4 regions of the Bradyrhizobium sp. U531 genome follow, and region 1 is predicted to be linked to each of the others. Evidence: riboswitches for the same ligand, from Rfam matches in the RefSeq annotation. Region 1 holds a riboswitch; each other region holds the start of a gene.
What was found. A riboswitch is a leader RNA that binds a small molecule or an ion and turns the genes downstream of it on or off. The one in region 1 is predicted to bind cobalamin.
Positions count from the first base shown of each region.

Region 2: linked by a shared signal. The riboswitch ahead of QRQ56_RS05585 (TonB-dependent receptor) and the one ahead of metE (5-methyltetrahydropteroyltriglutamate--homocysteine S-methyltransferase) in region 1 are both predicted to bind cobalamin.
Region 3: linked by a shared signal. The riboswitch ahead of QRQ56_RS11985 (DUF1636 family protein) and the one ahead of metE (5-methyltetrahydropteroyltriglutamate--homocysteine S-methyltransferase) in region 1 are both predicted to bind cobalamin.
Region 4: linked by a shared signal. The riboswitch ahead of QRQ56_RS11920 (energy-coupling factor ABC transporter permease) and the one ahead of metE (5-methyltetrahydropteroyltriglutamate--homocysteine S-methyltransferase) in region 1 are both predicted to bind cobalamin.

Region 1 is NZ_JASVEN010000004.1:574,320-581,441, reverse strand. Features, by position in the region: gene QRQ56_RS22225 (cytochrome-c peroxidase) at 300-1,367, shown strand; gene metE (5-methyltetrahydropteroyltriglutamate--homocysteine S-methyltransferase) at 2,188-4,503, opposite strand; cobalamin riboswitch at 4,603-4,802, opposite strand; gene QRQ56_RS22215 (4Fe-4S binding protein) at 5,588-5,791, opposite strand; gene QRQ56_RS22210 (EAL domain-containing response regulator) at 6,369-7,122, opposite strand, start outside.
Region 2 is NZ_JASVEN010000001.1:1,120,048-1,127,169, reverse strand. Features, by position in the region: gene QRQ56_RS05590 (hypothetical protein) at 1-27, opposite strand, end outside; gene QRQ56_RS05585 (TonB-dependent receptor) at 102-2,333, opposite strand; cobalamin riboswitch at 2,448-2,661, opposite strand; gene QRQ56_RS05580 (response regulator) at 2,691-3,128, opposite strand; gene QRQ56_RS05575 (response regulator) at 3,125-6,418, opposite strand; gene QRQ56_RS05570 (hypothetical protein) at 6,522-6,746, opposite strand; gene QRQ56_RS05565 (hypothetical protein) at 6,835-7,092, opposite strand.
Region 3 is NZ_JASVEN010000001.1:2,439,266-2,446,387, reverse strand. Features, by position in the region: gene cobD (threonine-phosphate decarboxylase CobD) at 1-219, shown strand, start outside; gene QRQ56_RS11995 (cobyric acid synthase) at 208-1,656, opposite strand; gene cobO (cob(I)yrinic acid a,c-diamide adenosyltransferase) at 1,662-2,297, opposite strand; cobalamin riboswitch at 2,338-2,560, shown strand; gene QRQ56_RS11985 (DUF1636 family protein) at 2,656-3,030, shown strand; gene cobW (cobalamin biosynthesis protein CobW) at 3,027-4,061, shown strand; gene cobN (cobaltochelatase subunit CobN) at 4,061-7,122, shown strand, end outside.
Region 4 is NZ_JASVEN010000001.1:2,427,476-2,434,597, forward strand. Features, by position in the region: gene QRQ56_RS11905 (histidine phosphatase family protein) at 1-437, shown strand, start outside; gene cobT (nicotinate-nucleotide--dimethylbenzimidazole phosphoribosyltransferase) at 430-1,482, opposite strand; gene cobF (precorrin-6A synthase (deacetylating)) at 1,493-2,242, opposite strand; gene QRQ56_RS11920 (energy-coupling factor ABC transporter permease) at 2,283-2,960, opposite strand; cobalamin riboswitch at 2,998-3,217, opposite strand; gene cobA (uroporphyrinogen-III C-methyltransferase) at 3,263-3,994, opposite strand; gene QRQ56_RS11930 (cobyrinate a,c-diamide synthase) at 3,991-5,307, opposite strand; gene cobM (precorrin-4 C(11)-methyltransferase) at 5,307-6,089, opposite strand; gene QRQ56_RS11940 (cobalamin biosynthesis protein) at 6,086-6,454, opposite strand; gene cbiE (precorrin-6y C5,15-methyltransferase (decarboxylating) subunit CbiE) at 6,451-7,122, opposite strand, start outside.

The DNA of each region.
Region 1 (7,122 bases):
GGCCACCGGACAGCTTACTGCTTGCGGCACACTTGTTGTTGTCAGACCGACCATCAGGCCGCTTGAGCCGCTAGTCTGATCGACCAACAGAGGCCTCGATCTACGCTCAAAGCGAACTCGCGAATCACATGAGCCCCTCAAGCCCTTGCGTGAACGCCGCGGCGGGCTCCTCAAAGTCGTACATTTTGATGCAGCCTCGTTTGAGGATCCGCTGCATGCTGCGCCGGACCGTCGAGGAACGCGTGGCATCGCTTTCGACTGTTTCCTTGTTTAACAATCAGAACTAATGGAGGCGGTGTATGAACATGTCGATCCCGGAGCTTCGGCTTGTCGCTGAAGCATCTATTTTCGCTATTGGGCTGTTGATGTCGTCAGGAGCTAACGCCGACGATGATCTGATGAGAAACGCCAAGCAGATCTTCCATCCGATCCCCTCGGTCATTCCTGCGGTAAAAAACAATCCGGTGACGCATGGAAAGGTCGAGCTTGGCAAGATGCTGTTCTTCGATCCGCGGCTATCGGCGAGCGGGATCATTAGCTGCAATACGTGCCACAATCTCGGCACCGGCGGAGTCGATGCCGGTCCGACCTCCGTTGGTCACGGCTGGAAGGTCGGCCTGCGTCGGGCGCCAACCGTCTACAACGCAGTGTTCAATGTGGCGCAATTCTGGGACGGACGCGCCGCGGACCTCAAGGCGCAAGCCACCGGCCCGGTGCAGGCGAGTGCCGAAATGAATGCGACTCCGGATCATGTGCTCGGTATCTTGAACTCAATGCCCAGCTACGTCGTCCTGTTCAACAACGCGTTTCCGAACGAAGCGAGACCGGTCACCTTTGAAAATTTTGCGAAGGCGATCGAGGCTTTTGAAGCGACTCTCATAACACCTGCGGCTCCGTTCGACCAGTATCTGGAGGGCAATACACGTGCTCTCGATGATCAGCAGAAGACAGGGTTGGCACTGTTTATGGCGAAGGGATGTTCCTCTTGCCACAATGGAATCAATCTCGGTGGACAGGCCTACTTCCCGTTCGGCGTGATGAAAAAGCCGGACGCAAGCGTGCTTCCGGACGCCGATAAGGGCCGATTCGCGGTTACCAGGGCGGCTGGCGACGAATATGTCTTCCGCGCGGCGCCATTGCGGAACGTCGCGTTGCGAGCCCCTTACTTCCATTCGGGCCAGGTTTGGAGCCTGAAGCAAGCTGTTGCCCTAATGAGTGACATCCAGCTCGGCGCCAAGCTTAGCGATAGGGAGGAAAACGACATTGTCGCATTTCTGAATTCGCTGACCGGTCGGCTGCCTAAGATCGAATATCCGATATTGCCGACGCGCACCAACACGACACCAAAGCCTTCAATAGACAGATAGCCTTAGCAGCACCGGCCTCATTCCCTGCCGAACAGCAACAGAAGCGCTCCAAGAACCCGGGGTCTCGCAATGACGCCAAAATGAATGATCCCCTGCTGTCACTGATAAGCAGGCACATAAAAAGCCGCCCGGCCTCAATGCGAGGCCGGGCGAAAGTCACGCGGGAGCGACGCTGCTTTCCGCATCGTTCCAGCTTTCGTCGGTAGGGAGAACTACCGGCGATCGACTTACGACGAGGGCATTCGCCGTCAAACAAGGAGAAGCGGATATCGCTCTGCACAACTTAGCGAGCCGCTTGCCTTCCGCTCCTGTCGTAAACTTCAGGACTTGCTCACCACTTGCCAGCTGTCCGGTTGGCACGGGCAGCGCCTTGATGGAGCTGGGATCCATCGCGCAGGCGGTTTGACTGCCGAGCCCTGAAACTCAACCGTCAGTTTGCCGTCACGCGCCAGTATTTTGGCACCGCCGAATACCAGCAAATCTTCCCGAAGACCGCGCGGAGGCGCAAAATAGGTATGAAATTCCGCAAGGGCGGTAAAATAGATTGTTGTGATGGGACGCATCCACGCGATGGATAAATGAAGCGATAGGACCGTGGTTCGCGTCGAGCGTAAGTGACTTGGAATATGTCACCTAATCGGTATGGCCGGCATGCGGTCGTCCGCCGGATTCGAGCTTGTCGCCGCTGTATGCGATCGCCTCCGCCGGGGCAAACCGGCATTCGCAGGCGCTGGACACTTTGGAAGCTCGCAAGGATATCGCGAGCTCCCAAAGCGCGTTCATCTTATTCACAGATACGTTGGCGACACGCTCCGTACGATCATGCCTCGGCCCGCAACTCACGTGCGGCGACCACCATATTGACGAGCGCGGGACGCACCTCCTCCCATCTTCGAGTTTTCAGTCCGCAGTCGGGATTGATCCAGAGCTGCCGATCGGAAACCCGCTGCCGAGCCAACACAATCAGCTGCTTGATCTCGGCTACTGCGGGAATGCGCGGTGAATGAATGTCATAGACGCCCGGCCCAATTTCATTAGGATATTTGTAGCTCTTGAAAGCGTCGAGCAATTCCATTTTGGAGCGCGACGCCTCGATTGAAATGACGTCGGCATCCATTGCTGCGATCGCATCGATGATTTCGTTAAACTCGGAATAGCACATGTGCGTATGGATCTGAGTTCCGTCAGCGACAGCGGAGGAGCAAACACGGAAACTGTCCACTGCCCAATCGAGATAGTCCTTCCACTGCGATTTGCGCAGTGGCAATCCCTCCCGCAACGCAGCCTCGTCGATCTGGATCATGGTCGCTCCAGCCGCCTCAAGGTCGATGACCTCGTCTCGGATCGCGAGAGCGATCTGTCGGCATGTCTCGCTCCGCGGGATGTCGTCACGGACAAACGACCAGTTCAGGATCGTCACCGGTCCGGTCAGCATAGCCTTGACGGGTTTTTTGGTCAGAGACTGCGCATGTCGCCACCATTTAACGGTCATGGGCTTCGGGCGGGAGACATCTCCAAACAGGATAGGAGGACGAACGCACCGCGAGCCATAAGACTGAACCCAGCCGTGCTTGGTGAATGCGAAACCCAACAGCTGCTCGCCAAAGTATTGAACCATGTCATTGCGCTCGAACTCACCGTGTACGAGCACGTCCAGGCCGATATCTTCCTGCCAATGCACGGTATGGGCTGTCTCCGCTTTCAGAAGCTGCTCGTACTGCGTGTCATTCAGCGCTCCCCGCGCATGAGCTGCACGCGCATTGCGGACGTCCGCCGTTTGCGGGAAGGATCCGATGGTTGTGGTTGGAAACATCGGCAATGCGAAGGCGACGCGTTGGACGTCGGCGCGCTGGGTGAACGCACTGCGACGGCGACGCATGCTATCGTCGATCGCGGCCATTCGTCCGGCGACGTTCGCACTGTGGATCTTCGGCGATGTTTCGCGGGTGACGGATGCATCCTCTGAGAGCGTGAGTTCATCGGCCACGTCGGCAGCATAGCCAGCCAGCGCTTTGCCCAATATCGAAAGTTCCTTGATCTTCTGCACTGAGAACGCCAACCACGTCTTCAGATTGGGATCGAGATCGATCTCTAGTTCAATGTCGGTCGGAACATGAAGCAGCGAGCAGGAGGGGGCAATCTGAACACGGTCCCTGCCCAGTTTTTTGACCATAGGAGCAAGTTGGTCGAGTAGCGCCGGCAGATTAGAGCGCCATACGTTGCGACCATCAACGACACCGAGCGAGACCACGAGATCTCTACCTGCTCTGGCGACAATCGCGTCCAACTGGTCAGGTGCACGAACCAGGTCGACATGAACCCCGGCAACGGGCAAGGCCAATACTGTTTCAAGATTGTCGCCGACACCCCCGAAGTATGTGGCCAGCATGATTTTAAGGGCCGGCACGGCCTTAGCGAAATGAGCATAGGCCCGGCGGACAGCGGCCCGAGATGCTTCGTCGACGTCCATCACTAGGCATGGCTCGTCGAGCTGAACCCATTCAGCGCCGCGCGAGGCTAGTTCGCGGAGAACATCGACATAGACGGGGAGGAGTCGATCAAGCAGCGACAGCGGATTGAAGGCGGGATTTACGCTTTTGCCGAGCTTCAGGAAAGTGACTGGGCCCACTAGGACGGGCCGCGTCTGATAGCCGAGGCTTCTTGCCTCCTCATATTCCTCGATCGGCTTCCGAGAGGCATACTTAAAGATCTGATCCTGGTGAAATTCCGGCACCATGTAGTGGTAGTTCGTATCGAACCACTTCGTCATCTCCTGTGCGGCTACGCCGGGCCCATGCTGAGCGTGACCACCGTCTTGAGCGCCACGCGCCATGGTGAAGTAGGTTTTGAGCGACACAGGACCTTCGTTCCAGCCGTAAACGTCGGGAATGGCGCCGACCATTAGGCTGGTATCGAGCACATGGTCGTAGAGCGAGAAGTCATTCGAAGGAATGACGGTCGCACCGCGGGATTTCTGCCGTGCCCAATTAGCGGCACGAAGTCCACTCCCCGCCTCGAGGAGCTCGGCTTCGCTGGATTTTCCCGCCCAGTAGCTCTCGAGCGCGAATTTGAGTTCGCGTCGTGGGCCGATGCGTGACGTCCCCAGTGTGGCAACGGGAAGCGAAAGGATTGACATAGCTTAGACCCCATGTTGGGGCAAAGGCCATGGCGGACGCAGACAGCGAACATCGCGTGAGCGACAACTGCTTGGCGCACACCGGGACGCCCCGCCCGTGGACGATATCTTGTCGAGGCAGGTCTCCTGGCTCACGGGTCGTCGCTGCTGTCCGGCCTTCCCGAAGCCGCATGGCTTCAGTGACTTCGTTGGACAGCGGCTCGCCGCTTACAGTTGCGGGGGCAGCGCCGGCATTGCACCGGCTTCCCTCTTAGCTCCAGATCAAACGAAATCCGGAGACCGCGACGGCTTGAATTATGCGCACGAGGATCGATGCGTCAACCTACCTATTCTCGCTGCGATATTGCCCAAGCGATTACGAGCGCACTAGGCGGGCACGACGGTCTTGCTCGCGGCCTGGTGAACACGCCCGGATCTGTGGAGGCTCCGCTTGTGAATGCATTCGCTCCTTGCTCGCGTAACGGTTGAGCTCCACGACCGGAACGAACCCGGGCCGCTTTCGGTATCTGTGTGATCGCGAGGAAGCGACCTTTTCCGTCAGCAGCTTTTCGAACCAGCGCGTCAGGAAGGTGCGATCATCCTCGGCCGTCTTCCGTTTGGTCACAGCCCACGAGGCTCCCTAGACATTTCGAAAGCCGGATTGCTCCAGGACCGCACGGATGATCAGGTCGGCTCCTTGGTGTTCGGCGGCCCGCGACCAGGCACGAGGTCGTTCGCCTCCGTGAGGTTGGCCAAGATGATCTTCTCGGTGCAATAGGTGTTCACGTGCTGAGCGACTTTTGCGCCGGCTTCGATACGTCCGTGGCCGCTCGACGCCGGTCTGCCTCGCCTCGACTCGCGGCCAGCGATGATAGGCCTTAACGCGGCCACTGAGCATCGAGGGCCTTGTCCTTGTTCGTGACAATTTCGACGGTGTCCTCCGACAGAGCCCGTTGAGGGGTTCCTCGGAGTCGCTCAGCGTCTTAAGCTCATAACGATGTTAATCGACCTCGATGCGCCCCATGCGGTCGTGGTCTCCTCAAGGTCCCACATCTACAACTTCGTTCGCGAAATCGAGCGATGAGGCCTTTTGGTCGCGGGCTGCCTATCCTGTCTTGGACGGGACACAGGTGTCAGGGACCGGACAGACCACCGCGCATTGCGGCGTGTCGCAATGGCCCTCGCACTCCGTACATTTTTTGGCATCGATAACGTAAATGTCGCGCTTCAGACTGATCGCCGCGTTGGGACACTCGAACTCACATGCGCCACAAACGGTGCATTGCGAAGCGACGATCTTGTAAGCCATGCCTTCCGACTCCTTAGGCGAGCGATGCCATGGGCGATCCCTTTCAAATGCCGTGCCAAACGCAGACGCGCTCAATGTTGGGCAATTTGCCCAATTCGGCTGTCCCGGGTCTGAGACCATGTTGCATCTGCGACAGCAACAGGTCGCTTCAATTTCAGGCTACGAGCCCTCGGCCCGTCTTGCGAGAGTCAGTCGCGACTTGACGCTGGAAGCGTCCGTCGGTTTGTTTGGCACGTCAGCGCGGGGGCAAGCGAGGCTGACGCTTCCTCAACCGGCGGCGACAAAAAACCGCCAACGGACGCAGGTCTACGTTGGATCTCGGCAAACCTCCGGTCACACACCCCGACTGGAGGTTTGTGCAAGCCTCGCTCATGGCTGCAACGCTAGCTGCGCGGAGGACTCGCTGGAGGCTTGCCAAAACGGGCTTGTGGTATAACAAGCTTCGGAGGGAAATGAAGTGGCGGCGGGACGAGCGACACTGGCCCTGCAGACCGAATTGCACTCAGCCTCATGCCTGGTGCCGAGTAGGCATGGCGGTGCTCCTGAGCGTCGCTTGGCCGCACTCAGCCACTCGCAACTATTTTAGACGAGCTGGAGCAGGGTTGAAAGATGACTGTGCAAATTGCTTCAGTGGCATGGCTTTTCCGAACAGATGGCCCTGCGCAAGGTCGAAGCCGAGTTCGGCCACAGCGATTAGGTCAGCCTGGCTCTCCACACCTTCGGCGACGGTGCGCACATTGTACTCTTTGGCTAGATCGACGATATGGCGGCACACCGTTCGCTTGAGGGGCCCATTCGCGCAGCCGCCGACGAACTGACGATCCACTTTCAATTTCATGAACGGGAATTTTGTCACCCCCATCAGCTGCGGCCAATTGGCACCGACATTGTCGATTGCAAGGCCAATGTTGTGAAAGCGAACCTCACGCGCAACCTCGACCAGGAGATCTAGGTTCTCGATCGCTTCCACGCTCTCGATTTCAATCGTCAAACCGCCGAAAGCGGCGTGCGACGGCATGCGCCGACAGAGATCGCGTACCGCCTGCGGGTCAATCAGGAATGCTGCCGGGAGATTGATGGAGAGATCGATCGAAGTTTGCTGCTCCAGAAGATACTGCCAATCCTTGATCGCGCGGTCGATCACGAACTGCGACAAGTTCCTAAAATGCGGATCGTGAGATTCCGGGATGAAATAGGCCGGTGGAACAACGCCCCAGGTCGGGTGCCGCATTCGCACATGCGCCTCGGCGCCGCGGCGGCTAAGGGTACACGTGTCAAACTTCGGCTCATACCAGAGCTCAAGCCAGCCAGCGTGTAAGGCTTCTCCGACA
Region 2 (7,122 bases), on a different contig from region 1:
GTGGGACGGCAGGATGTCGAGAGCCATGGATGATCTCCTTGTTGTCGAAGTCTAGTTCATTTGGCGGGCGTGCGGCAGCCCCTCGCAAAGTGAAAGCCGGATCAGAACGTCGCGCCGGCCTTGAGCAGATAGGTGCGGCCCGGCAGCGGATAGGCGCTGAAGCGGCCGTCCGTGAAGGTGCTTGCGATGGCGTAGTCGTAATAGAGCGCGTTCAGCACATTGTTGACGCTGAGAGACCAGAAGTAGCGCTCGACCTGGCCGCTGAGCTTGAGGTCGATGGTGCCGTTTGCCGGGATCGGCTTCTGCGTGCCCGCCTGGTCGTTGTCCATGCGCCGCTCGCTCCAGAAGCGCGCGGTGGCATCGAGCACCAGATAGTTCTGCCAGATGTTCCAGGTGACACCCGCGCTCGCCGTGTAGCGCGACACCAGCGGCACGTCATTGCCGGCCCAGATGCCCTCGCGGAAGACCGCGCGGGTGTAGGCCACGCCGGAGCGCAGCAGCAGGGCGTCGTTGACGCGATAGGACAGGCTCGTCTCCGAACCGTAGCGGCGGGTCGGATCGAGATTGGTGTTGTAAAACAGCACCGGGTTGAAATGGATCTCGTTGGTGAGATCCATCAGGTAGACACTGCTCTGCATCGCCAGCCCGCCGCCCTTGAGACGCAGACCGCCCTCGATGTCCTGCGATGTCTGGGTCTTGAGCTGGAACGTTTGCGGGATCGCCGCGAAGGTCAAGGGATCGAAAGAAGGTCCCGACGACAGGCGCTCGTCGACATCGGGCGTGCGGAACGCGCGCGCGGCGCGACCGAACAGCGAGACCATTTCATTGAGACGATGCTCGGCGCCGAGATGCAGCGCATATTGGGTCTCGCTGCTGGTCAGCGGCAACGCGCCGATGTCGGCGTTGAACGGCGCGGCCGGATTGAAATTGTCGCGTGCGACCAGACTGGCGTTCTGCACCCGTGCGCCCCATGAGACGTCGGTCGTGGGGGCTACGCCCAATGTGTGCTGAAAATAGCCCGCGACCGTCTGCTGCCTGAGGTCGTAATTGTGCCAGGGCGTGAGCCCCTGCCCGGCGCCGCGATCCTGCCGAAAGCTCGCATCGTAATAGTCGATGCCGGTCAGCAGCTGCGACGGCATGCCGAACGCGAGGCTCTTCACGCTGAGCCGCGGCGTGATCGACCAATTCGTCAGATGAGACTCGACATAGGTCGAGGTGAAGAAGGCCGGAACGGGCAACGGGCTGGAGAAGAACGCGCTCTGCTGCTTCTTGTCGCGCATGCCGCCGTCGACGATGAGATCGACGCCGTTGACCAGCGTCTTGGTGAAGCCGGCTGTTGCGCTGAAACCTTGCTGGTTGGCGTAGTTGAACGGCGTGCTGGTGCCGCGCCTGTTAGCCCTGAGCTCGTCGAGGCCGATGGAGGGATCGACGGTGCGGCCGCCTGGCAGCCGCAGCTCCTGACTATCGCCGGTGATGGTGAGAAACCCGGTCAGGCCCGACGTGGTGTAATTGAGATTGCCGATGGCATTCTGCTGCGAATAGCGATTGTTGTCGCGATAGCCGTCGGTCCTGACCGTATTGCCGTAGAACGAGGTCGACCACGGGCCGGAATTGAGCGAGGTCGAGACGTTACCGAGCCTGGTGTTGAACGAGCCGAAGCCGGCCTCGATGCGCGCGGTCACGGGCGGGCCGCCGACGCCATTTTTGGTGACGATGTTGATCACGCCGCCGACCGCGTTGTCGCCGTAGAGCACCGCGCCGGAATTGCCGCGCATGATCTCGATCCGCTCGATGGAGTTGAGCGGGATGGTGGAGAGGTCCACCTGCGCCATGTCGACGTCGTTCAGCCGCCGGCCGTTGACGAGCACCAGCGTGTTGGCGGTGGCAAAGGCGCCGAAGCCGCGCAGGTCCACGCTGGTCTTGGCGCCGATCTGGCCGCCATAGAACGTCGTGATCTGTGCGCCCGGGGTCTGCGCCGCGATGATCTCGGCCAAATTCTGCGCCGGCGAATGCGCGATATCGGCGGCCGTGATCACGGTCGTGGCAGCACCGACGATGCCGCCATTGCCGGCGACGGCCTCCGCGCCGGACGAGCCTGTGCCCTGGCCTGCCGGCGCGACATTCGCGGTCGCCCGCAGCCGCCCGGCATCGCCCTCACCGGCTGCCCGGGCCCGCGTGCGGCTCTGATCCTCGGGCTGGGTCACCTCGATCGGCGGCAATTGCTCGGCGGGAGCCCGCTGGGCGAAGGCGGCGGACAGGTCGAGCGAATGGACGGAAGCGGATGCGAAGAGGCCGGCGGCAAGGCGCCTGGCGACAGAGATGGAACGGGACACGGTTGTAACCTCGGCATGACGTCAGTGGCACGTCACAGCGAACGAGGTTTCACCGGGGAGCGATGGATTGCTCCGGTAATACCAATGTCTGTACTCCCCGACCGACATCTTCGCGTGTGACCACGGCTGACGGCAGGTCTCCTGGCTCGCGGGTCGTGACCTCTACGTCGCCTTCCCAGGACCGAGTTTCCCAGTGGCATGAGACGAAAGATTCACCGCTTACAGTTGCGGGGGCAGCCGTGGCGTTGGGACAGTCCCGAAGCCAGGACATCCCGCACCACATTCCCTTTTGATCTCCGTGAGGAGAACCGTCACTGGCCATTTAGGGGCCAACGCAACGGCGAGTCAATCGAACGATCAGGCCAGCGAACAGCTCTGGTCGGACGGAAGCCCGCCGAGGGATGCACTTTGGTTCCGCTCCGCCTGGGCCGACAGAGCCTGGCGCAGCGCCGTCTCGAGATCCTGTTGCTGAAACGGTTTCTGCAGGATCGGAACGTGGCGGAAGTCCGCAAGCAGGCTGGCAGGGCCGTAGCCGGTGGCGAACACGTAAGGAATACCGCGCTCGGCGATGCAGCGCGCGACCTCGAAGGTCTGCCGCCCGTTGAGATTGACGTCGAGAACCGCGACGTCATACGCGAGCGCCGCCGCCTTCTCGAGCGCCTCGTCGACGCGCGAGGCCATGCCCGCGACCTCGCAGCCGGCATCGAGAAGGGAATCCTCGAGCAGCATCATCACCAGCGCCTCGTCTTCGACGACGAAGACCCGCTGACCCGCCAGATCGTTTTCAGGTTTCATGTGCTTCTCCCGGCATCAACGGTTGCAAGATCGAATCCGCCCTGGCTGGCGCGGATTTCATGGAGCGGTGCGCGAATGACGCAAACGACGCCTTCCGGCGCGAAGCGCAGATCGACGTAGGCGCCGCCGAACTCATGGGGCAGGCCTTGCTGAATCAGGCGCGTGCCGAAACCGCGGCGCGACGGCGCGAGCACGGCGGGACCGCCCCGCTCGGTCCAGCACAGCTCGAACAAATCGTCGACCTTCCAGGCGAGATCGACGGCCCCTGCGCCGTTCGACAGCGCGCCATGCTTGACGGCGTTGGTCGCAAGCTCGTGCAACGCCATCGAGATGGCGAGCGCCGCCGACGGCCGCATGCGCAAGTCCGGCCCGCCGATCGTGAGCCTCCCGCTCTCCGGCTCGGCATGCGCGGCGAGAGCCTCGGACACGACCTCTCTCAGCTCCGCCGATTCCCAGTTTTCCCGGACCAGCACGTCGTGCGCCTTCGACAGGGCGATCAGGCGTGCGTCGAACGCCTTGCGGCCGTCGGTGAGGCTCGCTGCGTTGCGCAGGGTCTGCAGCGCAAAGGACTGCACGGTGGTCAGCGTGTTCTTGACGCGGTGATTGAGCTCGTTGACCAGGAGCTCGCGATGGCGCTCCTGCCGCTTGCGCTCGGTGATGTCGATGGCGGCGCAGACCGCGCCCTGGAATACACCGGCAGCATCGACGATCGGAGAAGCCTCGAATATCGCGGTGACCGAAGCACCGTCGTCGAAGCAGAGTTCGAGCTCCTCCGCAGCGACCTGCTCTCCCCGCGCGGCGCGATGGAGCGGCAGCTCGGCCACGTCGACTTCGTGGCGATCGCGAAACACGCGGCAGGCGGGACGCTCGCCCTCGGGCCCGGACAGCGACATGTTGCTGTCCGCCCTGACCCGCAACAGCCGCGCGCCATAGGCGTTGCCGAAAACGCGCTTCGCCTCGCGATCATAGGTGAACCAGACCGCGGTCGGCACGGTGCCGACGACGGCCTCCAGCCGCGCGGCCTGGCGGCGCTGGATCTCCTCGGCATCCCGGCGAATGCGCGCCAGCTGCAGATTGGCGCGCACCCGCGCCAGCAATTCGCGCGCCGAGAACGGCTTGTTAACGTAGTCGTCGGCGCCGGCCTCCAGCCCCTCGACGCGCGCTTCCTCGCCGGCGCGCGCCGACAGCAGGATGACCGGCGATCCGCGCAAGCTCTCGTCGCTGCGCAGCGCGCGGAGCAGCCCGATGCCGTCGAGGCGCGGCATCATGACGTCGGACAGAACGAGGTCGGGCTGATGGCGCCTGACTGCCTCCAACGCATCCTGCCCGTCGGCAAAGGCTTCGACCCTGTAGCCCTGGGCTTCGAGCAGCCGCTTGACGTAGTCGCGCAGGTCGGTGTTGTCGTCGGCGAGGACGATGCGCTCGCCGCCGCCGCGCGTCGAGGCGTCCGGCGTCTCGCTCGCCCCTTCGAGCGCGACCTCGTCGCGAAGATCGGTGACGCCCGCCTGCTGCGGCAACCAGCGCAGCGCCTCCTGGACATAGGCTTCGACGCCGCTTCCGACCGGCTTCTCCGTCGAAACACTGTCGGCAACCCGCTCCACCGGCAGATGCGACAGTCCGAACGGGATCGTGACGGTGAAGACGCTGCCGCGGCCGAGCTCGCTTTCGACGGTGATGGCGCCACCATGCTGCTTGATCAGCTCGTGCACCAGCGCAAGCCCGATACCGCTGCCCTCGAACGTGCGCCCCTTGGCTCCCTCGATGCGATGAAAGCGTTCGAACACATGCGGCAGCTCGTCCGCGGCAATGCCGGTGCCGGTGTCGCGCACGCGCAGCTCGGCGGACTTGCCGTCGGCGCTCGGGCCCATCTCGACCGCGATCTCGCCCTCGAAGGTGAACTTGAAGGCGTTGGAGATCAGGTTGAGGACGATCTTCTCCCACATCTCGCGATCGACGTGGACGTCGTGCGGCAGTGCCGAACAGGCGATGCTCAATCGCAATCCGGCCCGGTCGGTCGCCGAGCGGAAGTTCGAGGCGAGCTCGGCGGTGAAGGCGGCAAGATCGGTCGGAACGAAGCTCGCCCGCACCCGGCCCGCCTCGATGCGGGAGAAATCCAGCAGGCTGTTCACCAGCCGCAACAGGCGGAGCGAATTGCGATGCGCGATGTCGAGCCGCTCACGCTGCACCTCGGGCAGCGCCGCCAGCGAGACATCGTTGAGCGCGTCTTCGATCGGCCCCAGCATCAGCGTCAGCGGCGTGCGGAACTCGTGGCTGATGTTGGAGAAGAACGTCGTTTTGGCGCGGTCGATCTCGGCAAGCGCCTCGGCGCGGCGGCGCTCCTCCTCGTAGGCCTGCGCATTGGCGAGGCAAGCGCCGATCTCGCCGGCCGCGAGCTCGAGAAAATTGCGGTAGTCGTCGTCGAACAGCCGGAACGGGTTGAGACCGGCGACCAGCACGCCCTTGCGCGCCGTCTCGCCGCGGGCCGGGATCGGGATCACCGCCGCCTGGCGCGGCCCCACATCCCAGGCGCCGCGCGGGCATTCGGCACCGAAACGGGCCACCAGATGCGAGACCACCTGCGGCTTCTGTTCGCGAATGACCTCGGCGAGCGGCCAGAGCGCGGGCCCCTCCAGCGGAAGCGACGATGGCGCGGCGGGATGGTCGCCGTCAAAGCCGCAGGTGCCGACGAGGGCGATGTCGCGCCCGTCGGGCTCGACCAGATAGATCAGCGCAAACGGCAGGTCGCGAGCGTCGGTCGCGAGCGCATGGCTGGCGCGACGGCAGGCATCTCCGAGGGTTCGCGTCTCGGCGGTCGTGGCCGCAAGCTCGCGCAGCAGTGCAAGCTGCCGGTCGCCGATGACGCGGCGCGTGTCGTCGGTGTTGGCGCAGATGATGCCGCCGGCGAGGCCCTCGTCGTCGGGGATCGGGCTGTAGGAGAAGGTGTAATAAGTCTCCTCGGGATAGCCGCTGCGCTCCATGATCAGGAGCTGCTCCTCGACATAGGTGCCCTCGTCGCCTCCCATCGCGGTCGCGAGCATCGGGCCGATGTCGGGCCAGATCTCGCGCCAGACCTCCGCGGTCGGCCGGCCCAGCGCCCAGGGATGCTTGCCGCCGATGATCGACTTGTAGGCGTCGTTGTAGAGATAGATCAGCGCCCGCCCCCACCCGATCCAGATCGGCTGGCGCGAGGTCAGCATGATGCGGACGGCCGTCTTGAGGCTGCGCGGCCAGGTGTGCGGCTCGCCGAGCGGCGTGCTGCGCCAGTCATGGGCGCGCATACGTGCGCCCATCTCTCCACCGCCCGACAGGAAATCCGCAGGAGCCCTCGCCGTGTTTAGCTCGACAGCGCTGTTCACATCAGGCTCCGACGCACGCGAGGCGCGCACGCAATCGTCACTGGGCGGGATGCCTTTCCGGTCTGGTCCAGATCACCGCCCGCTCGCCGGCATCGACGAGCTGGCCGATCCCGGTGCGGCCCGTCAGCGCGCAGCGGATGATGCCCTCCGCAACGGAGCGGCGGAAACCGTGATCCTCGCCTGCTGGCCGATCGCGGCAGATCCGATCGAGCGCCAGCTTCATGTTGATCCGCGTCCGCGTGTCGAAATGCTCGCCGATCATGGGTCCGGCCCCTTCACGTGAATATCGGGGCACAAACGTTCGACGGTGCGCTCGGGTTCCCTCCGGAAAAGGCGAAAGACGACGGCGGTCAGGTCCGGCCGCGGACCCGTTGCGCCTGGGCCCAGGCAAGCGCGACGTCACTCGGCGGGACGTCGACGCGCTTGATCGGGGTCAGTTCGCCCGACGCCGAGACGATCGCGGTCTCCTCGCGGCGGCAACGGGTGCAGACGAAGCGGACCTCGTGCGGGGACGCCGACCAGCTCGACCGCTTGACGTTGGCGGCCATCGGCCAGGCGTCGCAATGCGAGCACGACACCAGAAATCGACCGGGATCGAGCATACCCATGTTCGTTCGGACTCCGCGTCCTGCCGCTTC
Region 3 (7,122 bases), on a different contig from region 1:
CGGCTCGACGAGATGGCGCGCGTGCAGGGCTGGCGGCTGGTTGGCGGCGCGCCGCTGTTTCGGCTTTACGAGACGCCGAACGCGCTTGCTGCGCAGGAGAAGCTTGCGCGCGGCCACATCTGGTCGCGTGTCTTCGCACAACAACCGACATGGCTGCGCCTCGGATTGCCCGGCAGCGCAGCCGAATGGACGCGCCTTGCCGAGGTGCTAGCGCGCTAGCGCGAGCAGGCCCTCGACATCGAGATGTTTCTCGATGTGATCGGCCAGTGCGTCGAGCGCGCTCTCGACCCTGGCGTGATAGGGCTCGTCGCCTGCTTGAATATCGAGCCTCGCCAGATACGCCTTGCGGAAAGCGTCGGACGTGAACAGGCCGTGCAGATAGCTGCCCTGCACACGGCCATCGCGCGAGATCGCGCCCTCCGGCTCGCCGTTCAGCTTTGCGAAGGGCTGGGCGCGGTCCGGGCCGTCGGTACGACCGATGTGGATTTCGTAAGCCTCGATCGGCTGATCCGTCGCCGCATGCACGGCCGCGACACGCGTCAGCGTCTTCTGCGGGCTCATCACCGTATCGACCTCCAGAAGGCCGAGGCCCGGCGTATCGCCCGCGGGGCCTTCGATGCCATCAGGATCGGCGACGCCGCGCCCAAGCATCTGATAGCCGCCGCAGAGGCCGAGCACATGGCCGCCGCGGCGGTGATGGGCGAGCAGGTCGATGTCCCATCCCTGCGCGCGCAAAAAGGTGAGATCGCCGCGGGTGGACTTCGAGCCAGGGATGATGACGAGCCTGACGTCGCCGGGGATCGCTTCGCCCGGGCGCACCAGCACGAGATCTACGCCGGGCTCCAGCTTGAGCGGATCGAGATCGTCGAAATTGGCGATGCGCGACAGCGCAAGGCAGGCGATCTTGCATTGGCCCGGCTTGCGCGCATCGCTCAGGCCCAGCGCGTCCTCGGCCGGCAGCTCGCCGGCGCGCGCAAACCACGGCAGCACGCCGAAGCCGCGCCATGAGGTCTTCTGTTCGATCAGCCTGTAGCCGTCGTCGAACAGCGTGGAATCACCGCGGAACTTGTTGATGACGAAACCCTGGATCATCGCGGCATCATCAGGATCGATCACCGTCTTGATACCGACGAGCTGGGCGATGACGCCGCCGCGGTCGATGTCTCCGACCAGCACGACCGGCACGTCGGCCTTGCGCGCAAAGCCCATATTGGCGATGTCGGACTTGCGCAAATTCACCTCGGCCGGACTGCCGGCGCCTTCGATCAGCACCAGATCGGATCGCGCCTTGAGGCGCTCGAAACTCTCCAGCACCGCGCCCATCAGTGACGGCTTCATCGCCGCATAGTCGCGCGCCCGTGCGGTCGCGATGCGCTTTCCATGCACGATCACCTGCGCGCCGACGTCGGTCTCGGGCTTGAGCAGCACCGGGTTCATGTCGGTGTGCGGCTCGACGCCGGCGGCGAGCGCCTGCAGCGCCTGGGCACGGCCGATCTCGCCGCCATCGACGGTGACGGCGGCATTGTTCGACATGTTCTGCGGCTTGAACGGGAGCACGCGCAAGCCACGCCGCGTGAAAGCGCGCGCAAGGCCCGCGACGATGAGCGACTTGCCCACGTCAGAGCCGGCCCCCTGGATCATCAGCGCGCGTGCCATCGAACTCAGAACTCGACGCCGGCCTGCGCCTTGATGCCGGAGCGGAACGGATGCTTCACCAGCGTCATCTCGGTGACGAGGTCGGCGATCTCGATCAGCTCGTCCTTGGCGTTGCGCCCGGTGAGCACGACGTGAGTCATCGGCGGCTTTGAGGTCGTCAGGAACTCCACCACCTCCGCGATGTCGAGATAGTCGTAGCGCAGCGCGATGTTGATCTCGTCGAGCACGACCATCCGCAGGTTCTCGTCGAGAATCAGCTCCTTGGCCTTCTCCCAGCCGGCGCGTGCGGCGGCGATGTCGCGGGCGCGGTCCTGTGTCTCCCAGGTGAAGCCTTCGCCCATCGCGTGGAACTGGCAGAGCTCGCCGAAATGGCCGGTGAGCAGGCGCCGCTCGCCGGTATCCCAGGCACCCTTGATGAACTGCACGACCGCGCAGGGAAAACCATGCGCGACGCAGCGCACGATCATGCCGAAGGCCGACGAGGATTTGCCCTTGCCGGCGCCGGTGTGGACGATGATGAGGCCCTTTTCGCCGCTCTTGGTCGCCATGATCTTGTCGCGGGCGGCCTTCTTCTTCGCCATTTTCTGGGCGTGCCGGGCGTCAGATTCCTCGGCGGTTTGGGTCTCCGGTTCAGGCGTCATCGGTCCCGGTCCTTCGGCTTGACAAGAGGCGGCCACCGGCAAATGGTGGCCCGGCGTTGGTTCCTGTCCTATGACAGGCGAAGAGGGAATGCGATAGGGTCCGAATCGGCAAGATTTGGCTCCAAACTGCAGCCGCCCCCGCGACCGTGACCGGAGAGATGCCCGAAGCCACTGATTCCCTCGGGGAATCGGGAAGGCGGGGATCGAAGGGCCAAAAGCCCTGCTCCGCAAGCCGGGAGACCTGCCAGCGCGGACGAGTTTTGGACCGGCGGACGGGGTGTTCCGCGACGGGGAAACGGGCCCTTCAGGAGAATGGTCCGTGTGCCTCATCGCCTCCCGCTGTTATCTGGAAGAGGCGATGACCGTCACACTGCATGTCTGCATCACCTGCAAAGCCGGCGAGACGCTCGGCGAGGGCGAAACCACGCCCGGCAAGCGCCTGCATGGCGCCATCCTCGAGGCCGGCGTGCCCGACGGCGTCAATGTGGTTCCCGTCGAATGCCTGTCGGCCTGCAGCCAGGGCTGCTCGGTGGCGCTGAGCGCGCCGGGCCGCTGGTCCTACGTCTATGGCCGCCTGTCGGATGCGAATGCGCAGGACGTCGTCGCCGGCGCTGCGGCCTATGCGGCCGCGCCCGACGGGCTGGTGCCCTGGCGCAGCCGCCCTGAAATCTTCCGCAAGCAGTCGCTTGCGCGCATTCCCCCCATTGCCGCGTTGCCGGAGGCCGCCGAATGAACTCGCTCGCAAAAGTCCCGGTCACGGTGGTCACCGGTTTTCTCGGCTCGGGCAAGACGACGCTGATCCAGCATCTGCTCAGCAATCCCAACGGCAAGAAGCTCGCCGTGCTCGTCAACGAGTTCGGCAGCGAGGGCGTCGACGGCGAGATCCTGAAATCCTGCGCGGATGAAAACTGCCCGGAGGAGAACATCGTCGAGCTCGCCAATGGCTGCATCTGCTGCACCGTCGCCGACGATTTCATCCCGACCATGGAGAAGCTTTTGGCGCGGCCGGTGCGGCCCGATCACATCCTGATCGAGACCTCGGGTCTTGCTTTGCCGAAGCCGCTGCTCAAAGCGTTCGATTGGCCCGAGATCCGTTCGCGCATCACGGTCGACGGCGTGATCGCGCTGGCCGATGCCGAAGCCGTCGCGGCCGGCCGCTTCGCGCCGGATCCGGCTGCGGTCGAGGCGCAGCGCGCCGCCGACGAAAATCTCGACCACGAGACGCCGCTGTCGGAAGTGTTCGAGGACCAGATCGCCTGTGCCGACATCGTGCTGCTGACCAAGGCGGACCTCGCCGGTGCCGCCGGCGTTGAGGCCGCCAAGGCCGTGATCACCGCCGAGATGCCGCGCCGCGTGCCGATGCTGCCCGTGACCGACGGCGCGATCGACGCGCGCGTCATCCTCGGCCTTGGCGCTGCCGCCGAGAATGATCTTGCCGCGCGTCCCTCGCATCACGACGGCGAGGAGGAGCACGAACATGATGATTTCAATTCCGTCGTGATCGATCTTCCTGAAGTCGCCGACGTCGATGCGCTGGTCGCATCGGTCCAGAAGTTGGCGCGAGAGCAGAACGTGCTGCGCGTCAAGGGGTACATCGCCGTCGCGGGCAAGCCGATGCGCCTCTTGCTGCAGGCGGTGGGTGAGCGCGTGCGCCACCAGTTCGACAAGCCCTGGGGCGCAGGCCTCAGACAGTCGAAGCTCGTCGTGATCGGTGAGCACGGCGATATCGACGAGGCTGCGATCAAGGCGGGACTGGGTATCTGATGCACGTCGTCTTCCGCGAGAGCCGCGGTCTCGAGGAGACCGCGACGCCAAGGGACATCGGCCAGGATCCGGCCGATCTCGTGGTGCTCTCGTATTCGGATTCCGACCTTGCGGCGTTCGCGGCGGGCTGGCGGCGGGGCCGCGAGAGGCTGCCGTCGCTGCGGCTCGCCAATCTCGCGGAGCTGCGTCATCCGCTGTCGGTCGACACCTATGTCGAGCGCACGCTGTCGCAGGCGCGTGGAATCCTCGTGCGCCTGATCGGCGGCGAGTCCTATTGGGCCTACGGCCTCGCGGCGCTTCAGCAGCTCGCGAAGGACCGCGGCATCGTGCTCGCCGTGCTGCCGGCCGATGGCCGTGACGACACGCGCCTCGATGCGTACTCGACCTTGCCGGTCTCGACGCTGCGGCGGTTGAAGGTGCTCTGCGACACCGGCGGCCCGGTCGCGGCGCAGGCCGCGATCGCGCAGCTTGCGCTGGCCTCGGGCCTGTATGCCGGCCCCGTCATCGGCGAGATGACCGTGCCCGAGATGGGCTTCTACGATCCCGCGCGCGGCGTCATCGCTGCGCCCGCAGCCGGAGCCAAGCCGCTCGCACTCGTGACGTTCTATCGCTCCTATCTCACCGCCGCGGACACCGGCCCAGTCGATGCGCTGATCGCGGCGTTGCGAGATAAGGGATTCGACGCCTATGGCGCCTTTGCCACCTCGCTGAAGGCCCCAGGCGTCGCCGATTGGCTGCGCGGGTATCTTGCGAAAAATCCGGCGGCTGCGATCGTCAACGCGACGGCGTTCTCGGCCGTGGGCGACGACGGCACGACGCCGTTCGATGCCGCCTCGTGCCCGGTGTTCCAAATTGCGCTGTCCACCGCGCGGCGCGAGGACTGGGCGGAGTCGCTGCGTGGCCTGTCGCCCGGCGATCTCGCCATGCATGTGGTGCTGCCCGAGGTCGACGGCCGAATCTTCGCTGGCGTTGTGAGCTTCAAGTCGGCGGCGGAGCGCGATCCGGATCTGCAATTTTCGCATCTGGCCCATCGGCCGGATGAGCAGCGCGTGAAGGCGGTCGCCGCGCGTGTCGCGGCCTGGCAGCGTCTTGCGGAAACGCCGGCTGCCGCGAAGCGTGCCGCGATCGTGCTCTCGAATTATCCGGGCCGCCCGCACCAGATCGCGCATGCCGTCGGTCTCGATGCGCTGGCTTCGGTCGAAGCCTTGCTGTCCGATCTCGCGGAGGCCGGCTACGATGTCGCGCCGGCGCCTGCGCTCGGCGAGCAGTTGCTGACCCAGCAGCTCGCCTGGAACGTCGCCGACTATCGCGCCGCGCTCGCGCGCCTGCCGCAATCCCTGCAGGATGATCTCGCGCAGGCCTGGGGCGCACCAGAGACCGATCCGAGCTGCCGCGATGGCGCCTTCCGCTTCGCGGCGCGCCCATGCGGACGATCGATCATCGCGGTCCAGCCCGAGCGCGGCGATGCGACCACGCGCGATGCCGACTATCACGATCTCGCCCGCACGCCGCGGCACGCTTACGTCGCGTTCCATCTCTGGCTTCGCGCGCAGGGGATCGACGCAATCGTGCATATGGGCGCGCACGGCACGCTGGAATGGCTGCCCGGGAAATCCGTGGCGCTGTCCTCCGCCTGCTGGCCGGAGGCGCTGATCGGCGATCTCCCCGTCATCTATCCCTTCATCGTCAACGATCCCGGCGAGGCCGCGCAGGCCAAGCGGCGCATTGGCGCGGTCACCATCGGCCACCTGCCGCCGCCGCTGGAGACATCGGCCGTGCCGGAAGGCTTGCGCCGTCTCGAACGCCTGCTCGATGAATATTCGACCGCCGATGGTCTGGATCCCGCGCGCCGCCAGCGGCTGATCGCCGCCATCCGCGACGAGGCGCGTGCAGCGGGCCTTGAAGACGATCTTGGCCTCGATGCCTCCGCGGCGCCCGCCGAAGCCATTCCGCGGATCGACCGCTTCGTCTGCGATCTCAAGGAAAGCCAGTACGGCGACGGCTTGCACGTGTTCGGCCGCGGCACCTGCGGTGAAGCGGAGCGCGATGCGCTGCGTTCCGCGCTCGCGGGCAAGCGCATTGCGCCAGGGCCATCCGGTTCGCCCTATCGCGGCCGTCAGGACGTGCTGCCGACGGGACGCAATCTCTTTGCCGTCGATCCGCGCGCGGTGCCGACGCCGTCGGCGCATGCGCAGGGCATCAAGCTCGCCGAGGAGCTGCTGCGTCGTCACCTGCAGGATCACGGTGACTGGCCGAAGGGCCTCGTGGTCGATCTCTGGGGCTCGGCGACGATGCGCACCGCGGGCGAGGAGTTCGCGATGGCGCTGCATCTGGCCGGTCTCGCGCCGCGCTGGGATCACGCCTCCGGCCGTATCACCGGCTACGACATCGTCGCGCCCGCCGAGCTCGGCCGCCCGCGCATCGATGTCACGCTGCGGGTGTCCGGCCTGTTCCGCGATGTCTTCTCGGGACTCGCGCAATTGTTCGAAGCGGCTTCCGAGGCGCTCGCAGGCCGCGAAGACGAGGGCGATGAGAACCCGTATCGCCACCGCACCTCCCGTGTGTTCGCGCCCCGTCCCGGGCAATACGGCGTTGGCCAGTCGGCGATCCCCGATGCCTTCACACCCGAGACACGTGACGCCGCCGGCGAAGCCTGGCTGTCGGCTTCATCCTGGGCGTTTGTGGCGGACGGCGGGATGCAGCACGATCGCGCCGGCATCGAGCAGCGCCTCGCTGCCGCCGACGCCTTTGTCCACGTTCAGGACCTGCCGGAAACCGATCTTTTGCTCGCCGCCGACTATGCCGCGCATGAGGCCGGCGTCGCGGCGGCGGCAGCGCATCTCGGTGCGGCGGAACCGTCTCTCTATCACCTCGACACGACGCGCCCGGAGCAGCCGCATGCACGCACGCTAACCGAGGAGATTTCTCGCGTCGTCCGCGCGCGCGCGGCCAATTCCGCCTGGATTGCCGGCATGATGCGCCATGGCTTTCGCGGTGCCGCCGAGATCACGGCGACGCTCGAGCATATGGCCGCCTTCGCGCATCTCGCCGGCGCCGTGCC
Region 4 (7,122 bases), on a different contig from region 1:
AGGATGCCGCCGGCTATGCCAGCCCTTCGCGCCGCACGGTCGAGACGGCGCGCGCGCTCGGGCTCGAACCGGAGTTGATCCATGAATTCCGCGAGCAGGATTTCGGCGACTGGACCGGCCATCGGCATGACGAGCTCGCGGCCAGCGGCGGCGAGGCCTACGCGGAGTTCTGGAATGATCCGGCTGGCGGACGGCCGCCGGGCGGCGAGAGTTTTGCGGACCAGGTCGCGCGCGTCCGGCTGGGCCTGACGCGGATCGGCGGCAGACCGGCCACGCTCGTCGTGCATTCAGGCACCATCCGCGCCGCGCTTTGCATCGCGCTGGATCTGACGCCGCAGGCCGCGTTGCGCTTCGTGATCGATCCCTTGTCCCTGACCCGGATCGACCGGCTCGCGACGGGCTGGCGCGTCGTGTCGGTCAATCAGCGGATCAGCTAGGCCTGTCGGGCACGTTGGCCTGCGCGAAGGTGGCCATGCCGTTGTGAAGCGCGCAGGCGAGACGCACCAGCGGCAGCGCGATGGCGGCGCCCGATCCCTCGCCGAGCCTGAGATCGAGGCTGATCAGCGGCTGCACGTTCAGAGCACGCAACACGAGCCGATGTCCCTGCTCGGCCGACTGGTGCGAGGGCAGCAGGAAGGGCTGGCACGACGGGTTCAGCCGCGCCGCCGCGAGCGCGGCGACCGACACGATGAAGCCGTCGATCAACACGGGAATGCGGCGCTGCGCGGCCGCGATGATCGCGCCTGAGATCGCCGCGATCTCGAGGCCGCCGACGGCGCACAGGATCTTTTCCGGCGACGCGCTACCGACGCCATGCCGCGCGATTGCCGCATCGATCACGCGGGCCTTGTGCGCACGGCCGGCCGCATCGACGCCGGTGCCGCTGCCGGCTATCTCCTCGGCGCTGGTGCCGAGCAGGCTCGCCGCGATCGCCGCCGACGTGGTGGTGTTGCCGATCCCCATCTCGCCGAAGATCAGCAGATCCGGCTTGGCTGCCTCCGCGCGAACGACCGCGCGCTGGCCTGCCTCGAAGGCGAACGCCAGCTCCGCAGGCGTAAGCGCCGCCTCGACGCTGAAATCGCGCGTGCCGTGGCGCGGCTTGTCGGTGATGATATCAGCCATCGCCTCATTCGCCAGCGTGCCGGCATCGACGACGTCGAGGCTCGAGCCGAGCTCGCGCGCCAGCACCGAGATCGCGGCACCGCCGGCTGCAAAATTCGCCATCATCGCGATGGTCACGGCTTGCGGATAGGCCGAGACGCCCTGCGCGACGATGCCGTGGTCGCCGGCGAAGACGATGATCGGCACGCGCGCGGCCCGCGGTTTGTCGGTTGCCTGCAGGCCCGCGAGCTCGATCGCGAGCTGCTCGAGCCGGCCGAGCGCGCCGGTCGGTTTCGTCAGTTGCGCCTGCCGCGCGATCGCGGCGTCGCGATGGACCGCGGAGATCTCGGGGCACTGTTGATAAATCCATTCGGGGAGCATGCTGCCTCGCCTAACGCGCGCGCTTGAGAATGTAGCTGTCCATGATCCAGCCATGCCGCTCGCGCGCCTGCTGACGCACTGCGACGATGCGCGGGCAGAGTTCGGCCAGCGCACCGGACATGAGGATCTGATCGGGCATGCCGAGATAGGCGCCCCAATAAATGTAGAGCCCGGCCGGATCGAGCGACTGGAACGCGGTGCCGCCGTCGAGCATCACGACGACGGTGTCGACGCCTGCCGGCCAGCCGCCCTCGCGCAAGCGCCGCCCCGTCGTGACCAGAAAGGGCTCGCCGATGTCGTTGAGCGGTAGCGCATGCACCGCGCACAGGGCCTGGATCGAGGTGATGCCGGGCACGACCTCGATTTTCGGCAAGGGATCGAGCCGGCGTGCAATGCGCAGCGAGGAATCATACAGCGAGGGATCGCCCCAGATCAGCAGCGCGACCTTGCCCTCGCCGTCGCGATGATCGGCGATCGCCTGTCGCCAGGTCGCCGCGATCGCATCGTGCCAATCGTCCACACCCTTGCGGTAGTCCGCTTCCTCTGCGTCCCGCACGGGAAGATCGAACTCGACGATGCGCGTCGTTTGGTTGGTCAGGACATCCGCACAGATCGTCCGCCTGAGATCGGCGAGATCGGACTTCGCCGTTCCCTTGCGCGGGATCAGGACGAGATCGGCGGCGTTGATGGCTTCAACGGCGGCGCGCGTCAGCTGGCCGGGATCGCCGCAACCGATGCCGATCAGGGAGAGCGTGAGCATCGCGAGCGCGAAGGGCGGCGGACCGCCCTTCGCTGATCTCTCAGGCCGCGTTGTGCAGGCGCGGGGTGACGAAGCCGGGCGCGGTGACGCCGCGCAGCGACTTCGCCAGCGCCAGCACGGCGAGATCAGCCAGCGGCTCGATCACGATGACCAGCGCGTAGGACGCCGCGAACGTAGCGATGCTCGCAAGGTTGCTCATCGCAAAGCCCGAGCCATAGAGAGCCCAGAACGCCACCCAGCCGATCACGCCGGCCTGATAGGTCGTCGAGAGCGCCAGCGCCTGGCGATACCTGAGATCGACATAGGCGGTGTTGCGCGGGATGATCCGTGAAGCGATCGCCTGGATCGCGAACAGCGGCACCAGCAGCGTCGTGACGTTCATGCCGTATTGCGGGATGTCCTGAGGCTCGAAGAACACGCCCTGCAGCAGCAGGCCGAATGCGAGGCCGAAGGCGGCGGGCGCGGCACCGAACAGCAGGAACAGCGTCGAGCCGAGGATGAAGTGCACTTCGGAGACACCGACCGGGAAGTGCGGCAGGATCTCGAAGAAGACGAAGACGAGAACGGTGGTCGCGAGCGTCCGGCCTGCGAACGAGCCGATGCCCTGCTCGCGCACGGTCTCGGCCGCGAGCTTCAAGGCAACGCCGCCTGCGGCGATGCCGGTTGCGTAACTCAACACGAGCTTGGCGCCCGTCACGATCCCGGGTTCGATATGCATGGCTCAGATCCTTCCTGCCGTCACACCCGACGGCCTTGGCCTCAAAACGTGCAGGGCCGGTCTCCTGGCTCGCGGTTCACTGGGTGCTCCGGCCTTCCCGAGCCTCAACGGCCCAGTGGCTGATCGAAGTCCCTCACCGCTTACAGTCGCGGGGGCGGCTGGGGTTTTGGGCGCCGCAACTGGGTCCGCCCACCCCCATTCCCGATTATGCTCCGACGCTTTGCGCCGCGTTGAGCACCATGCCTCTCCTGTGTGCCTCTTTCGCCGAGCCGGCGTCAAGTGGCGAGGCGCGGCCGGGGCGATCATGACGGATAATCCCCTGCCAGCGCGCCGAACAGGATCACGGCGGCGGTCGAGGGCGCGCCCCCGCGGGCAAGCTGCTCGGCAAGCTCGGCAATGGTGGTGCGGACCAGAAGCTCGTCGGAACGGCCGAGGGATTCGGCGACCAGCGCCGGGGTGTCCGCGGCGAGCCCGTGCGCGATCAATTTTGCGGCAAGCGCCGGAAAGGTGCGCCGGCCCATATAGACCACGGTCGTCGCTTCAGGGTCGGCCAGCGCCGCCCAATTCAGATTCGGCGGCAGATCGCCGGTGACGTCGGCGCCGGTCACGAACTGCACCCGGCGCGCGGTGTGGCGCCGGGTCAGCGGAATGCCGGCCTGGGCCGCCGCGGCACAGGCCGAGGTGACGCCGGGAACGATCTCATAGCCAATGCCGGCCTCGCGCAGCGTCTCGATCTCCTCCTCGAGCCGGCCGAAAATCCCGGCATCGCCCGACTTGAGCCGCACCACGCGCACCCCGGTTGCCGCATAGTCGACCAGCAGACGGTTGACGTGATGCTGCTTGGTCGAGGGGCGCCCCGCGCGTTTCCCCACCGCGACGAGATTGGCATCGGGCCGGGCCAGATCGAGGATCGCGCCGGAGGCGAGATCGTCATAGAGCACGACGTCGGCCTCGCGCAGCCGCGCGGCGCCCTTGAGCGTGAGCAATTCAGGGTCGCCGGGCCCGGCGGAGATGAAGGAAACAAATCCGCTCATCGATCCTCCGCGATCAGGTGAAAGAAGGTGCCGCTGACGTGGCCGCGCTGCGAGCCGCTCTCGGCGACGACGGCGCCCGTTGCATCATGCACGACCGCGAGCGGCGTGTCAGGCTGGGCAAGGATGGTCGAATAGTGAAACTCATGCCCACGCAGCCGCGCACCGGGGCGATGTCCCGGCATCGGCGCGGCAAGCGTTGCGAGGCGATAGCCGAGATGCATGCGGCGTTTGGCAAAGCTGGTCTCCAGGCCAAGCAGGCCCGTCATCTCGTGGCGGACACCGTCCGCGTCGGTCAGAGCGGTTCCGAGCACCATATAGCCCCCGCATTCGCCATGTACGGGCCGCGTTTCGGCGAAGGCCCGCAAGGCGCTGCGAAACCGGGCATTGGCGGCGATCCTGCCGGCATGCAGTTCAGGATAGCCGCCGGGCAGCCAGCACACGTCCGCGCGCGTATCAGGCGCTTCATCGGCCAACGGCGAGAACGGCACGATCTCCGCGCCCGCCGCGCGCCAGGCCTCCAGCATGTGCGGATATACGAAGGAGAACGCGGCATCGCGCGCAAGCGCGATGCGCTGGCCGGGTGGCACCACGTTCGCTCCGCTCGCCGCCGTCGGCGGCGACGACGACCAGCTGGCCGCGGATCGCAGCACCGCTTCGAGATCGACATGCTGCGCAACGAACCGTGCAGCCTCGTCGATCAGCTTTCCGATTTCCGCCTGCTCTTCGGCCTGCACCAGGCCGAGATGCCGCTTCGGCAGGCTGATCTCGGCATGGCGCGGCAGCGCGCCGAACACGGCGATGCCGGCGTCGACCAGCGCGCGCCGCACGAGGTCTTCATGCCGCGGGCTGGCGACGCGGTTGAGCACGACACCCGCGAGGCGCACACCGGCGCGGTAGTCGCGCAGGCCCGCCGCGATCGCGGCGGCCGTCTGCGCCTGCCCGGACGGATCGATCACCAGCACGACCGGCCAGCCCAGGATCTCCGCGATATCGGCGGTGGCACCGGTGCCGGACACGCCGCGCGCGGCAACGCCGTCGAACAGGCCCATCGATCCCTCGGCGAGCACGATATCGGCATCCGCGCCGCGGCTGACGAGATGCGCGATGGTGCCGCGATCCATCGCCCAGCTGTCGACGTTGACGGAGGCGCGTCCCGTCGCAGCGGCGTGGAAGGCGGGATCGATGTAGTCGGGGCCGCTCTTGAAGCACTGCACGTTCAGGCCGCGATGGCGCCAGGCACGCGCGAGCGCCAGCGTCAGCGTGGTCTTGCCGACGCCGGAGGCCGGCGCGGAGATGACGAGGCCTGCCGCCATCACGTCGCCTCCGGAAAGCGCGGCTCGGTGCCGACCGGCCGATAGCGGCGGTCGTAGTCGCCGGCATAGAGGCGGCTTTCGTCGAAATGCGCAGCGCCGAGCGTCCTGCCGACCAGGATCAGGGCAGTGCGCTCCATCTCGGTGCCGACAGCGGCATCGAGCGTCGCCAGCGTCGCGCGCACGATGCGCTGCTCCGGCCAGCTCGCGCGCCAGACGATCGCGACCGGGCAATCCTTGCCATAATGCGGCGTGAGCTCGGCGACGACCTGGTCGAGCAGATGGATCGAGAGATGGATCGCGAGCACGGCGCCGGTCGCGGCGAAGGCGCCAAGCTTCTCCCCCTCGGGCATCGCGCTGGCGCGGCCCGGCGTGCGCGTCAGCACCACCGTCTGGGCGAGCCCCGGCAGTGTGAGCTCCGCTTCCAACGCTGCCGCAGCGGCGGAGAACGACGGCACGCCCGGCGTCACCGTCACGGGAATATCGAGTGCGCGCAGGCGACGGAGCTGCTCGCCCATCGCCGACCAGATCGAGAGATCGCCGGAATGCAGCCGCGCGACATCCTTGCCGTCCGCATGCGCCGTAGAGATCTCCGCGATGATCTCGTCGAGCGACAGCGGCGCGGTGTTGACGATGCGCGCCCCGGGCGGGCAATGCGCCAGGACGCCTTCGGGCACAAGGGAGCCCGCATAGAGGCAGATCGGACAGGACGCGATCAGGTCGCGGCCGCGTAAGGTCAGCAAGTCAGGCGCGCCAGGCCCTGCGCCGATGAAATGCACCGTCATGCGCCGTCTCCTTCGGCGATCGCGGCCGTCGCCGTGCGGTCCTGCGAGACCACGCGCGTCGCAATCAGCCGGGCCCGTGGGCCCACGGCGGCGAGCGCCGCGGCTTCTGCGACCGATCCCGTGCCGAACTTTTCCGCGACCAGCCCTGATTGCGTGAACGTGTCGATGCCGGCCAGTGTCTCCGCTGGAATCGCCCTGATCGGCAGTCCGCACTCGCGCGCGAGCTGCTTCAGCGGTTCTGTATCGGCCTTGTCGCTGGCGGTCGCCATCGCGGCAAGCCCTTCCGGGCCGCCCGCAGCCAGAAGCGCCTCACGCAGCGAAGCCAGCGTGACATCCTTCCTGAATCCGAGCCCGGCGACCTTCATCGCACCACGCTCCATTGCACCACCGGTCGCGCCGCCTCCCAGGAGCGGTACCGGCCGAGCGGCGCGGCTAGCGCGATCTCGACCCGCATCAGCTCGCCGCCATGACGTTGATGCAGCTCGCCGAGCAGCGCTTCCGTCTCCAGCGTCACGGAATGCGCCACCAGCCGCGTGCCCGGCGAAAGCCGCGACCAGATGGCATCGAACGTCGCGTGATCGAGGCCACCACCGATGAAGACGGCATTCGGCGCGTCCAGCGCAGCAAGCGCTTCGGGTGCTTTCCCCGCGACGACAGTGATGCGGTGCGCCAGCCCGAACGCAGCCGCATTCTTGCCGATGTTGGCAGCCCGATCCTCGCGCGCCTCGACGGCGATCGCCGTCCCGCCGCACAGCGCCCACTCCACCGAGATCGAACCCGAGCCGGCGCCGATATCCCACAGCCGCTCGCCGGGACGCGGCGCCAACGCCGACAGCGCGAGCGCGCGCACGGGCCGCTTGGTGATCTGGCCGTCGTGGGCGAACAGATCGTCCGGTAGCCCTGAGCTGCGGGGAATGCCTTGCGTTCCCCTCGCCCACAAGGCCACCGCGACCAGATCTGCGGCGACCTCCTCGGCAAAGAGGTCGACGCGATGCTGGTCGATATATTCCCGTGGCCCGCCCAGCGCCTCGAG